One region of the Streptomyces sp. NPDC006458 genome, then DNA from elsewhere that is predicted to be linked to it. Evidence: riboswitches for the same ligand, from Rfam matches in the RefSeq annotation. Region 1 holds a riboswitch; each other region holds the start of a gene.
The links. A riboswitch is a leader RNA that binds a small molecule or an ion and turns the genes downstream of it on or off. The one in region 1 is predicted to bind cyclic di-AMP.

Region 2: it holds a riboswitch for cyclic di-AMP, as region 1 does, so the genes downstream of both, ABZZ79_RS21310 (transglycosylase family protein) here and ABZZ79_RS30005 (NlpC/P60 family protein) in region 1, are expected to answer to the same signal.
Region 3: it holds a riboswitch for cyclic di-AMP, as region 1 does, so the genes downstream of both, ABZZ79_RS26735 (peptidoglycan DD-metalloendopeptidase family protein) here and ABZZ79_RS30005 (NlpC/P60 family protein) in region 1, are expected to answer to the same signal.

Annotation. Positions count from the first base shown of each region.
Region 1 is NZ_JBEXPR010000026.1:67,946-72,396, forward strand. Features, by position in the region: gene ABZZ79_RS29995 (hypothetical protein) at 76-429, shown strand; gene ABZZ79_RS30000 (tellurite resistance/C4-dicarboxylate transporter family protein) at 407-1,423, opposite strand; gene ABZZ79_RS30005 (NlpC/P60 family protein) at 1,689-2,867, opposite strand; cyclic di-AMP (ydaO/yuaA leader) riboswitch at 2,875-3,033, opposite strand; gene pcrA (DNA helicase PcrA) at 3,264-4,451, shown strand, end outside.
Region 2 is NZ_JBEXPR010000015.1:92,853-97,303, forward strand. Features, by position in the region: gene eno (phosphopyruvate hydratase) at 1-683, opposite strand, end outside; gene ABZZ79_RS21310 (transglycosylase family protein) at 1,669-2,379, opposite strand; cyclic di-AMP (ydaO/yuaA leader) riboswitch at 2,383-2,561, opposite strand; gene ABZZ79_RS21315 (LysM domain-containing protein) at 2,746-3,438, opposite strand; partial or broken gene ABZZ79_RS21320 (transglycosylase family protein) at 3,460-3,795, opposite strand; gene ABZZ79_RS21325 (cytochrome P450) at 3,995-4,451, opposite strand, start outside.
Region 3 is NZ_JBEXPR010000021.1:70,129-74,579, forward strand. Features, by position in the region: gene ABZZ79_RS26735 (peptidoglycan DD-metalloendopeptidase family protein) at 144-1,181, opposite strand; cyclic di-AMP (ydaO/yuaA leader) riboswitch at 1,186-1,351, opposite strand; gene ABZZ79_RS26740 (tyrosine-protein phosphatase) at 1,992-2,789, shown strand; gene ABZZ79_RS26745 (DUF6126 family protein) at 2,868-2,987, opposite strand; gene ABZZ79_RS26750 (XRE family transcriptional regulator) at 2,984-3,610, opposite strand; gene ABZZ79_RS26755 (aspartate aminotransferase family protein) at 3,762-4,451, opposite strand, start outside.

The DNA of each region.
Region 1 (4,451 bases):
CTATGGAACGCATATATGCAGGGGCGGGCAGGCCGGTGTGAGAGGGCGGGCGGGCCCTGGTTAGGCTCCGGCCTCATGGACGTACTCATCCATCTCTTCGTGGGCCTGCACATCATCGGCATCGCCTCGCTCCTGGGCGGCTTCCTCACCCAGATGAAAGCGATGGGCCGGGGCACCGCGCGCTTCGTCCCGGCGATGCTGCACGGCGCCCTGACGATGCTGGTCACCGGTGTGATCCTGGTCGGCCTCAACCAGGCCGACGACCAGCCGGTGAACAACATCAAGGTGGGCGTGAAGCTGGCCCTGCTGATCGTGATCCTGGGCCTCGTCTATGTGAAGCGGGACGAGGAGACGGTGGACAAGCGCCTGTTCGGGCTGGTCGGCCTGCTGACCACGGTGAACGTCTTCATCGCCGTGCTCTGGACCTGACCCCTTCCGAAGCGTGCCGCGGGGCCCGGTCGCCGCGCAGCTCGGCCCGCGCCGCCGCGACGGCCAGGACGGCCACCGCCAGCCAGACGGCCATGGCGATCCACAGCAGCACCTGCCCCGGGCCCTTGAGCCACGGGATGTCGACGGCGGCGGACACGGACAGCATCGCCGCCGCCGTCATGCCCATCGGGAAGACGGTGCACCAGCGTCTGACGTCGTAGCCCGGCCGCGGCCACCCCACCTCGGCGGCGAGCAGGACCGCGTAGCAGGCGACGTCGAGCACGAGCAGGGTGAGGGTGACCGAGCGCAGGACGTCGAAGTCGTCCTCGTTCCACAGGTAGAGCCGCGCGCTGTCGGCGGCGATCAGCTTCGACCCGGCCAGCGCGGAGACGGCCAGTGCGCCGCCCGCGATCCAGTGGTCTCCGGCTCCCTCGGTCACCTGGCGCAGATCGAAGCGGGCCAGCGCGAAGCCGTACCCGACCAGGCCGCACCAGAACAGCACCATGGCGGCGCGCGCGAGCCAGCCCACCGCCTCCGCCCCCGCCAGGGTCGCCCCCAGCACGGCGAGCCCCTGCGTGGCCACGCAGCCCAGGAACACCGCTCCCGGCATCCGCTGCTTCCAGTGCCCGACCACGTCCACCAGCAGCAGCGGCCACAGCAGCGCGGCCAGCGCCAGCAGCGCGTAGGCCAGGGACTGCCAGCCCAGCGTGGAGAAGCGGGTACCCAGCACGGTCGTCGCGGCCACCGCCGTGAGCGCCGCCGGGGACCCCGCCTCGTCGAGCCACCGCTGCCGCTCCCGCAGCAGCCGTACGACGAAGTCGGCCGCCAGTCCCAGCCAGGCGAGGCAGGCCAGGACGAGCAGGATCCGCGACAGCGCCTCGTAGCCGGACAGATGCAGTCCGACCGACAGGATGCCGGTCGCCATCACGGCGGCCCCGGCCGCGGGCGGACGCCGCGCCCACCAGGCGCGCAGGGAAGTGGTGGTACCGGGCATGCGCCCGATGCTAGGAACCAGCCCGCGCCGCGCACGCGGGCCACGCGCGCAGGCGCGGACGAATCCAAGCGGTCCCGCCGAACAGCCCACACCGGCCGCGCCCGGGCCCGCCTCCGCCCACGCGCGCGTGCCGGGCGCACGGCCCTTCACGCGCGCGTGCCGAAAGGAAACGACGCCCTCACGCGCGCGTGAGGGCGGAAACGATGCCCTGCACGCGCGCGTGGCGAACCGTTCGGCCCTCACGCGCGCGTGCCGCGCTCGTTCGTCAGGCCGGCCGCACCACGCTGTGGATCGAGGACTCGCCGTCGTAGTAGATCGACTCCTCGCGGACGTAGGCACCCGGCTTCGGGGCGTGGATCATCATGCCGTTGCCGATGTAGAGGCCGACGTGGCTGATGTCGTCGTAGAAGAAGACGAGGTCGCCGGGCTGGGCGTCGGCCAGGGAGACCGTGGTGCCCGCGCCGACCTGGTCCCAGGTGGTGCGCGGGAGGTCGACGCCGGCGGCCTTCCAGGCGGCCTGGGTGAGGCCGGAGCAGTCGTAGGAGTCGGGCCCGGTCGCGCCCCACACGTACGGCTTGCCGATCTGGGTGCGGGCGAAGGCGAGCGCCTTGTCGGCCTTCGAGGAGTACGAGGAGTCCGGCGCGGGCGTGGACGGCGTCTCGGAAGTGGAGGGCGACGGGCTCGGCTCCGCCTCCTGCTGGGCCGCGGCCTCGGCGGCCTCCCGCTCGCGCTGCTCCTCGGCCTGCTGCGCGGCGAGCTCGGCGGCCTTGCGGGCGGCCTCCTCGCGCTGCTTCTCCTCGATGGCCGCGAGCCGGGCCTTCTCCTCGGCGGTCAGCTGCGACAGCAGCTCGCGCGCGTCGGAGAGCTTCTTCTGGACGGTGGCCTTGGCCGTCTTCAGCTCGGTCTGCGAGTCGGTCAGCGTCGCGAGGCTCTCGGTGGCCTCACGGCGCTTCTCCATGGTCGCGGACTGCTGGGTGACGTAGTCGTCGACCGCATCCTTCTGACGGCCGGTCAGACGGTCCATCAGCTGGCTCTGGTCGAAGTAGTCCTGCGGGGTGTCGGCGAGCAGGAAGGTCGCCGTGTCGGGCGCGGCGGCGCCGGTGCGGTACTGGGCGGCGGCGAAGGAACCGAGTTCCTCGCGCGCCTCGTTGAGCTTCTGGGTGCGCTCGGCCACGTCGTCCAGGAGGGTGTCGACGCGCTTGCGCTGCTTGGTGGTCCGCTCCTTGGCGGAGTTGTACTTCTCGGTCGCCGACTCCGCCTGACGGTAGAGATCGTCGACCTTCTTCTCGACTTCCTCCAGGCTCGGCCGGTCGTCGTCCGAGGGGGCGGCGTTGGCCGTCTGGGACAGCAGGGCCACGGAGGTGAGGGCCGCCGTGGCCAGGGCGGGGGTCCGTATGCCTGCGACACGCGTCCCGGCGGGACGCGGCTTGCGGTGCGACGCCAAGAGAGGCGACTCCTTCCATCGGCCGCCTACCGAGTTAGCTGTCGGGTTCGGGCGGGTGGTTCGGAAGGGTTGCCCTACGGCTCGCTCCCGTGCGGGAGTGGGCCGATTCACCCCGGGATCGTTGGGTCCCCGGCTCCGGGCGTACCGGACTCGGCGGAGGCGGTACGGCCCGGCGTCGTTCGCCGGAGGGGGTCGTACGGCCTGCCCGGAACCGTAGCCAACTCGTGTGGTGCGTGTGAAGGTTGGTGGGTGATATGCCCGATACATTTTTGTGACCTCGACCTGGGCGGTCCGGTATCGGCGCTGGCGGTGTCAGCGAGGTCACGTAGGGTGGCGGCCGGGGAGTTCCCGGGACGGCAACCGGTTGTCAGTGGGGCCGCCTAGACTCGGAGAGCGATGAGCAGCCTCTTTGACGACAGCTTCCTGGCGAACCTCCAGGCCCCTCGCGGGCACGAGGAGGAGCACCCGCCGCCGCCCGAGGACGAGCATGCTCCGGAGCCCGTTCCGGAGGATCTGTTCGGCGGGAAGTTCGACGTGCCCCCGGACCGGGACGAGTACTACCGCGACGGCGCCCCGCGGCCGGTGATCGACGCGGCGGCACTGCTGGACGGGCTGAACGACAACCAGCGGGCCGCGGTCGTCCACTCCGGCTCCCCGCTGCTCATCGTGGCCGGTGCCGGCTCCGGCAAGACCCGTGTGCTCACCCACCGCATCGCCCATCTGCTCGCCGAGCGGGACGTGCACCCGGGCCAGGTCCTCGCGATCACCTTCACCAACAAGGCCGCGGGCGAGATGAAGGAGCGCGTCGAGCAGCTCGTCGGCCCGCGGGCGGGCGCGATGTGGGTGATGACCTTCCACAGCGCGTGCGTGCGCATCCTGCGCCGCGAGTCCAAGAAGCTCGGCTTCACGTCGTCCTTCTCGATCTACGACGCCGCCGACTCCAAGCGACTGATGGCCCTGGTCTGCCGCGACCTGGACCTCGACCCCAAGCGCTTCCCGCCGAAGTCCTTCAGCGCCAAGATCAGCAACCTGAAGAACGAGCTGATCGACGAGGAGGACTTCGCCGCCCAGGCCGCCGACGGCTTCGAGAAGACCCTCGCCCAGGCCTACGCGATGTACCAGTCACGGCTGCGCGAGGCGAACGCCCTCGACTTCGACGACCTGATCATGACGACGGTCAATCTGCTGCGCGCCTTCCCGGACGTCGCCGAGCACTACCACCGCCGCTTCCGGCACGTCCTGGTCGACGAGTACCAGGACACCAACCACGCCCAGTACGCACTGGTGCGCGAGCTGGTGGGCACCAGGGAGCACCCGGTCGACGTACCGCCCAGCGAGTACGACGTGCCGCCCGCCGAGCTCTGCGTCGTGGGTGACGCCGACCAGTCGATCTACGCCTTCCGCGGCGCGACCATCCGCAACATCCTCCAGTTCGAGGAGGACTACCCGGACGCGACGACGATCCTGCTGGAGCAGAACTACCGCTCCACCCAGACGATCCTCTCCGCGGCCAACGCGGTCATCGAGCGCAACGAGTCCCGCCGCCCCAAGAACCTGTGGACCAACGCGGGCGCGGGCGCGCAG
Region 2 (4,451 bases), on a different contig from region 1:
ATGGCCTCGAGGATGAGGTCCAGGGCGGCGCGGTTGGACTCCAGGTTCGGGGCGAAGCCGCCCTCGTCGCCGAGGCCGGTGGACAGGCCCTTGGTCTTCAGCACCTTCTTGAGGGTGTGGTAGACCTCGGCGCCCCAGCGCAGGGCTTCGGAGAACGACTCCGCGCCGATGGGGGCGATCATGAACTCCTGGATGTCCACGTTGGAGTCGGCGTGCGAGCCGCCGTTCAGGATGTTCATCATCGGAACGGGCAGCAGGTGCGCGTTCGGGCCGCCCAGGTAGCGGAAGAGGGGGAGGTCGCTGGCCTCGGAGGCGGCGTGCGCGACGGCGAGCGAGACGCCGAGGATGGCGTTGGCGCCGAGCGAGCCCTTGTTGTCGGTGGCGTCCAGGTCGAACATCGCCTGGTCGATCAGGCGCTGCTCGGTGGCGTCGTAGCCGACGAGCTCCGGGCCGATCTGCTCGATGACGGCCAGGACGGCCTTCTCGACGCCCTTGCCGAGGTAGCGGTTCGGGTCACCGTCGCGGAGCTCGATGGCCTCGAAGGCACCCGTGGAGGCGCCGGACGGAACGGCGGCACGACCCGTGCTGCCGTCGTCGAGGCCGACCTCGACCTCGACCGTGGGGTTGCCTCGGGAGTCCAGGATTTCCCGGGCTACGACGACGTCGATGGACGGCACGAGCATCTCCTTCATGAATGTGACGCGGTGGGCAGGCCGCGGGTGTGGCTCTGCGAGATGAGCCTAACCGGCTCCGGGGGATCGGCCAGCCGATGGCTCATCACGTGGACGGAACCGAGAGTAAATTGTTTCCGAACGGAACAAAAGGTTTCCCCGATGCGTCTCTGAACTTGCCGGAAACGGGGCTGGCCGGGGGCGTGGACGCCCGGAGCAGGGGCCTGCCGGGCGGCGTGCAGCGGCTCGCGGGAGGAGGTCCCCTCGGGCGGGAAACATGTCCGGACGCGACCCCGCCCCGGCGCGTACGGGGGAATACGCACCGGGGCGGGGAGCCTGGGGGACGGGGGCGGCCGCCCCGTCAGGCCGAGAGGCCTGTGGGGTCGGGGCGACGCCGTGGGCCGGGAGGCCGGTGAGGACAGGGCGACCCCGTGGGCCGGGAGGCCTGTGGGGACAGGGCGACCCCGTCAGGCCGGGACGGCCTGTGGGGGAGGCGGGTCGGAGGTGACCCCGCGGACCGGGGGTCCGTGGGGGCGGGGTGACCTCGTGGCGCCGAGGACGTCCCGGGGGCCGGAAGGGCCCGGGGTGGGAGCGGCCAGGGGGATCGACGTGGCCCGGGGTCCGGGCCGGCCGGGGGCTGGGTGGACCTTTGGCCGGGGGCCGGGGTGAACTGTTGACCGAGGCCGGGGTGGCCCTGCGGCCGACAGCCGGGGTGGCCCTATGGCCGGGACCGGCCTGGAGCCGGGGCAGTCCGGTGGGGGCCGGAACAGCCGCCAGGGGCCGGGACCGGCCGACAGCCAGGGTGTGCCCCTTGGCCGACAGCCGGGGTAGCCCTATGGCCGGGACCAGCCTGGAGCCGGGGCAGTCCGGTGGGGGCCGGAACAGCACGGGAGCCAGGACCGGCCGGGAGCCGGGGCAGTCCGGTGGGGGGCGGAGCAGCCCGCGGGCCGGGTGCGGCCGGGGCCCGGAGGGGGCCGGGCCGGGCCGCACCGGTGGACTACTTCAGGTGCAGCTGCTGACCCGGGTAGATGAAGTCCGCGTCGTCGACGATGTCCTGGTTCAGCTTGAACAGCTTCTGCCAGCCACCCTTGACCTTGTGCTTCTCGGCGATCGCGCTGAGGCTGTCGCCCTTGACGACCTTGTACTCGCCGTCACCCTTCTTGACCTTCTTGCCGGTCGGGGTGGTGACGGTCTTCTTCGCGGCGGGGCGCTCCTGCGAACGGGAGGCGCTCTGCTGCTCGGTCGAGCGGGTGGTGGTGCTCGGCTGCGACTCCGGCTGCGCCGGGGCGGCAGGGGCGGTGGGGGCGGCCGGAGCGGCGGAGCCACCGTCGTACGCGGCGCTCGACAGGCCGACGCCGCAGACCGGCCAGGCACCCTTGCCCTGGCCCGCGAGGACCTTCTCGGCGATCTCGATCTGCTGGGTCTTGCTGGCCTGGTCGGCCGTGGCGGCGTACTGCGTGCCGCCGTACGCGGCCCAGGTGGAGGCGGAGAACTGCAGACCGCCGTAGTAACCGTTGCCGGTGTTGATGGACCAGTTGCCGCCGGACTCGCACTGGGCGACGGCGTCCCACTCGGAGGCGGTGGCGGCGGAGGCGTTGCCGACCGCGATCAGCGGGGCGGCGACGGCGGCGCCGGTCACACCGGCGATGGCGATGGCGCGAGTGGCCTTGGACGGACGACGGTGCTTGCCCTTGCCGGAAAACAGCATGGCGGATCCCCTCACCGACGCCTGCGAGGTGAGCTGTCGGGTTCGGGCCGGTTGAGTTGCCCGGCCGCGCACTTCTCGGTGCGCGGCTTCACCCCAAGCCGGTTCCGGAGTCGAGTCACCTCAACCGCCGGGCCCGGCACTTACCTTGGGTCCCCCGCTCCTGCCTACGGCGCTTGACGCGACGACTGTTCCCGGATTGGCCACTGGCAGGATTCGGCGTTGCGGCGGCCGGGGCTCACGTTGGCGAGCGGTCATGACCGTAGACACGCGATTGGTGGAATATCAAAGACGATCAGGGCGTCTGAGACTCATCCCACACTTTCGCCAAAACGGACATTAACCCACGAACCATGACGTGAACTCCCGCTACTTTTCGCCCGGTTCGACCCCTACCGCAAGCTTCTGACCGGGCACGATGAGGTCCGGGTCGACGCCGATCGTCTCGCGGTTCTCGGCGTACAGCTCCGACCATCCGCCCTGGAGCTCAAGCGAGTCGGCGATGCCCCAGAGGCTGTCGCCCTCCCGCACGGTGTACTCGCCGTCGGCGGCGTCCCGCGCGACGGAGCCGCTGCGCGAGGCGTGACGGCCCGCGGAATCGCCCGTACGGCCGTCCTCGGTCGCCGCGTCACCGCTGTCACCCGCGCCTTCGTCGGCGCTCACGCCGCGGTGCCGTCCGGATCCGGCCTCGGTCGAACCGTCCGAAGAGGTGCCGCTCTGTAGCGACTTGTCCGAGTTGTCATCGATATCGCCCGTCCCGGTGCCGTCGGTTTCCCGCGACAGGTCCGAAGAGGCGGAGCCGGCCCCGTCGACCTCGGAGTCGGAGTCCGAAGTGGTGGAAGTGTCCGCCTTGGTGGAATTGCCCGAATCGGAATCGCCCGCACCGGCGTCCGAGGAGCCGGAGTCGCCACCGGAGCCGTCATCGGAGTTCGAACCGGACGAACCAGATGAACCGGATGAACCAGACGAATCAGAACTGTCGGTCAATCCGGAAAGTCCCGAATCGTCCCCGCCGACGCCGGTGTCGACGTCCGCCTGGCCGGCGTCGGCCGTGAGGCCCACGAGCGGACCGCACGTCGGCCACGCCGAGACACCCTGGTCCGCGAGGACTCGCTCGGCGACGGCTATCTGCTGCCGCCGGCTGGCCTGGTCGGGACCCGGGGCGTACTCAAGCCCGCCGTAGTTCTCCCAGTCGAGCTGGCCCAGCCTCAGCCCCCCGTACTGCCCGTACCCGTCGTTCGCACTCCACGCCCCTCCCGTCTCGCACTCCGCGACCCGGTCCCAGGTCGAAGCGTCCGCCGCGCTCGCGCCCGAGGCGCCCAGCAGCGGGATGGCGATGGCGGAGCCAGTCACTCCGGCCGCGACGACAAGAGCCGGAGCCTGACGGGGGCGACGGTGACGACCGTTCCCGGAGAGCATGCGGAGACCTTTCGTGCGACGGCATCGACCGGCACGGCGTGTACTGCGAGGCGCCGCGCTGATCGGTGAACGTATAGGCAGACGATCACTTGTCACAAGTTCATGCCGCGCAGATCACGTGAAGATCACAGGGTTGAGGGTGTGTCACATTTGCCCACGTCAGTTCCGCACGGTGAGCGGCGAGGTCGGGTTGCCCGGTCTATCGGGGTTGGCGTGCCTGGTCCGCATCGTTCGGCTTCGCCGTGGGCGTGAACTCGACCGGCAGTGTGCGCAGGCCGCGCATGATGAGGCCGCCGCGCCAGCGCAACTCCTGCGGATCCGCGGCCAGTCGCAGATCCGGCAGCCGGGTGAGCAGCGTGGCCAGCGCCGTCTGCCCCTCCAGCCGGGCGAGCGGAGCGCCGAGGCAGTAGTGAATGCCGTGCCCGTATCCCAGGTGCTGGTTGTCCCGGCGGGCGAGGTCCAGCAGGTCCGGGTCGGCGAACCGCTCCGGGTCCCGGTCCGCCGCCGCCAGCACCACCAGCACCGCCTCGCCGGCCGCGATGTCCTGCCCGCCGATCGTCAGCGGCCGGGTGGCGAACCGCCATGTGGCCAGCTCCACCGGGCCGTCGTAGCGCAGCAGTTCCTCCACTCCGGTCGCGAGCAGGCCGCTCTCCCCC
Region 3 (4,451 bases), on a different contig from region 1:
ACCTACGCGACCGTAGGCAGGGGTTGACGGACGGTGAGATAAGCCACTGGTCAAGTCTTGGCATCCGCGGAATAACTCCGGACACGGCGAAGGCCGGACCCGGGGATCGGGGTCCGGCCTTCGGCGGTTGAACGGCAGGGGTGTCAGCCGATGGCGACACCGTGCGAGCGGAGGTAGGAGATCGGGTCCACGTCCGAGCCGTAGTTCGGGGTGGTGCGGATCTCGAAGTGCAGGTGCGGGCCGGTCACGTTGCCGGTCGCACCGGAGAGGCCGACCTGCTGCCCGGCGGTCACGGACTGACCGGCCGAGACGGAGAACGAGGACAGGTGGGCGTACTGGGCGTAGTAGCCGTCGGCCAGCCGGACGACGACCTGGTTGCCGTACGCGCCGCCCCAGCCCGCGGAGACGACGGTGCCCGCGCCCACGGACTTCAGCGAGGTGCCGGTCGGGACGACGAAGTCGGCGCCCGTGTGGTACCCGCTGGACCACATGCTGCCCGCCACGCGGTAGGCCGTGCCGACGCCCGCACCGGAGACGGGGGCGCTGAAGCCGCTCGCCGTGGTGGTGGTCGTCTGGGCGTCGGTGGACTCGCCGGAGGAGGACTGCTCCGCGGAAGCCTCGGCGGGCTTCGGCGACTCGGCGGGCTTCGGCGACTCGGCGGGCTTCGACGGCTCGGCGGGCTTCGACGCCTCGGCGGGCTTCGACGGCTCGGCGGGCTTCGGCGACTCGGCGGGCTTCGGCGAGGACTGCTGCGGCACGGCCGGCTTCGCGGACCGGGCCTCGGCCGCCTTCTTGCCGAGCGTGAGCTTCAGGCCGGGGTGGATCAGCGACGGGTCGCCGCCGACGGCCGCGCGGTTGTCCTCGTAGAGCTTCTGCCAGCCACCGCTGACCTTCTGCTCCGTGGCGATCTTCGAGAGATAGTCGCCGGCCTTCACGGAGTAGATGCGCGGGGCCGACTTCGCCGCGGCGGCCTTCACGGCGGCCTTGAACTGCACGGCGGACTTCTCGACCGTGACGGCCGACTGGACGGCCTGATGGGAAACGGTCTGCCCGGTCGCGGCGTTGGCGCCGCCGGCCGCGAGCAGCGGGAGGGCGAGAGCGGCGCCACCGGTTCCGGCGACGGCGAGAGAACGGGTCAGGCGCAGGGCCTTGGGACGACGGTGCTTACCCTTCACGGGCATGTCGAATTCCTCTCCGGCGCCTGCGAGGTGAGCTGTCGGGTGCGGACTGGAGATGTCCGGTCGCGCCGAGGCGCGGCTTTACCCCAAGCCTGAGATCCGGAGACCGGAAACAGGCGGATGTACCTGTGGGTCCCCCGCTCCTGCCGTGCACGGATGGGTTGGTGCGGGCTCCGGTCGGCGGCAGGATTAGGCATCCGTCCGGATCGGTGGCGAACGTAAGCGAGCAAGACGCAAAGGGACAAGCAAGAGTTTCCGCCCGAAGCGTGAGTTCTTGATCCCTTCGGGAGTTTCCCGGTCACACTCCGTGCAATATGACCTTGTCGGGTTTCTCAAATGCCCTTGAAAAGCACTTCGATTACGTGAGCATGACGAACGACTCACGGTCACCGATATGACGCTCCTCACGTGACATCTCTCCAGGTGTCTTTATTCCAGCGCGAGTTGGAATGAAGGCACCAATTCGGACAGAAGGCCCAGATGCGACGCGGCCAGATAACTGCCACATCAAGACCGCCGGCGGCATTGCCGGCGATGAGGCGCCTTGGAGAACTTCGCCCGTTTCAGACCTTTCGTACCTTGTGACCCGATTTGACCCAGGGTGCTGTCCCCCGACGCCGCGAAGTGAGCCCACTGAGGTGCTGCTTCCTCCCCGTACCCGAGCAGGCCTGACAACCGCACGGGCCCGCACCTCACGACAGGCTGCCGAGATCCCCCGGGCGTCAACTCGTTGCCTCAGGAAGCCATGTCGTATCGTCGTGAGCACGCCCGTCGACGAGCCGCGCCGAAGGGTCCGACCGGGAGGGAGCCCCCGTGACGCAGCAGGTCCCGTCCACCGAGCCCGAGCTGGCAGGCGTGCGCAATTTCCGTGACGTGGGCGGACTGCCGACGGTCGACGGGCGCCGGGTGCGCCACGGCGCGCTCTACCGCAGCGGCCACCTCGCGCACGCGACCGCGGAGGACACCGCCTTCCTCTCCTCCCTCGGTCTGCACACGATCTTCGACTTCCGCAACGGGGCCGACCATAAGCTGGAGGGCCCGGACGTCGACCTGCCCGGTGTGCGCAACGTCAATCTGCCGCTGAGCGACCCGGCCGACGGCGCCGAGTTCTGGAAGATGGTCCGCGACGGGAACCTGGACCAGCTGCGCTCGATCCTGGCGGACGGCAAGGCGGCCGACCGGATGATCACCTCGTACCGCACGATCATCCGCGAGCGCACCGGCGAGCACTCACGCGTACTGCACGCCCTCGCCGAGGACAGCGTCCCCGCGCTGATGCACTGCGCGGCGGGCAAGGACCGCGCGGGCCTTTCCGTGGCCGTCACCCTGCTGGCCATCGGTGTCGAGCGCGACGCGATCCTCGCCGACTACCTGGAGTCGAACGCCAAGCACCGCCGCTACAAGGTGCGCCGCAACGGCGACTCCGTCTCCGCGTACTCGCCCGAGATCATGGAGCTGCTCAGCCCGCTGTTCGACGCCCGCGCCGAGTACCTCACGGCGGCGATGGAGACCATCGAGGAGACCTGGGGCGGGGTCGACGGCTACCTGGAGCGAGGCCTCGGCATCGCGCCCGAGACCCGCGAGCGGCTGCGGGACCGGCTGCTGGACTGACCCGGCCGCGTCACGGCCACCGGGCCCGCCCCGCGAACAGGGCCCACGCCCCCTGGGGAACGGGCCCGAAGGCGCCCCCTACTTCGCGCCCACCGCGAACAGCAGATACAGGAACCCGGCGAAGACGTGCCCGGCCGCGATGTAGATGAGCAGCCGCACCCAGAGGGTGCGGGGAAACTTCTGTTCGATGTCGCTCATGGCATGTCTCCCGTCATGGGTCCCAGGCACAACGCGGCCGTGGGGCTCTGCAGCAGGGTGTGGAGGAAGAGGAGGTCGACGCCGCCCGCGTCCTCGGCGGCGATGCGGTGCGGGGTCAGCGAGTCGAAGTGCGCGCTGTCCCCGGGGCCGAGCAGATGGGTGGTGTCACCGAGACGCAGCCGCAGCCGCCCCTGGAGGACGTGCAGCCACTCCTCGCCGGGATGCACGCGCACGATGTCGCCCTGGGAGCCGTGCGGCACATGCACCCGCAGGGCCTGCATGCCACGTCCGGGCGCCCCGGCCTGCCAGTAGGTCCAGCCGCCCGCGCGGGTCGGCTCCATGCCGGCGGCGCGCACAACGGCGTCCCGGTCGGCGACCGTCTCGCCGAGCAGCTCGGAGACGGTCGTACCGTAGACACGGGCGAGCGCGAGCAGCATCGGCAGCGACGGCTGGCGCTGCCCGGTCTCCAGCCGGGACAGATGCGCGGGCGAGAGTCCGGCGGAACGCGCCGCGGTCTCCAGGGTGAGGGAGGCGCGGCGGCGCAGGGCGCGCAGCTGGGGCGCGACTGCGGGCAGGTCGGCCGCGGTCCCCTCCGGGACGGGCCCGGTCTCAGGAGAGCTCATGGCCTCCATTGAGCCGCATTCTTGCCTCTACGGCAAATCTCTTGCCTCAGAGGCAAATGCTCGGGGCAACGCCTTCAGAGGCAGCCCCGCCCTCGCACTGGCGGGCGGCCCACGCCTTCAGAGGCGGTCGCGCTCTCGCGCAGGCGGCCCCTCAGCGGTTGGCCACCGCCTGCTTCACCAGGGTCTTCCCGAAGTCCCACATCAGCCCGCCCCCGCTGTGCGCGTCGTCCATCACCTCGGTGAACGCGTCGACGAACCGGTCCACCTCCCGCTCCCCGACGACCAGCGGCGGGATCAGCTTGATCACCTCCAGATGGTCACCGGAGACCTGGGTGAGGATGCGGTGCCGCTGGAGCAGCGGTACGACCACCATCTGCGCGAACAGGCCCTTGCGGGCGGCCTGGAGCATGGTCCAACGGCTGCGCAGCTTCAGCGACTTCGGCCGTCCGAACTCGATGCCGATCATCAGCCCCCGGCCGCGGACGTCGGCGAGCAGCTCGTACTTGTCCACCAGCGCGCCGAGCCGGGACTTCAGCAGCTCTCCGGTGGCCCGCGCGCCCACGACGATCTGCTCGTTCTCCATGACGGACAGCACGGCCAGGCCGGCCGCCATGGCCTGGGCGTTGGAGCCGAAGCTCGCCGAGTGGACGAGGACGCGGTCCATGGACGAGTAGACCTTCTTGAAGATCCAGTCCTTACCGAGGGTCGCGCCGACGGGCACATAGCCGCCGGACAGCGCCTTGGCCACGCACACCAGGTCCGGCTCCACGCCGTCCTCGTGCTGGTAGGCGTAGAAGTCGCCGGTCCGGCCGAGGCCGGTCTGCACCTCGTCGGCGATGAG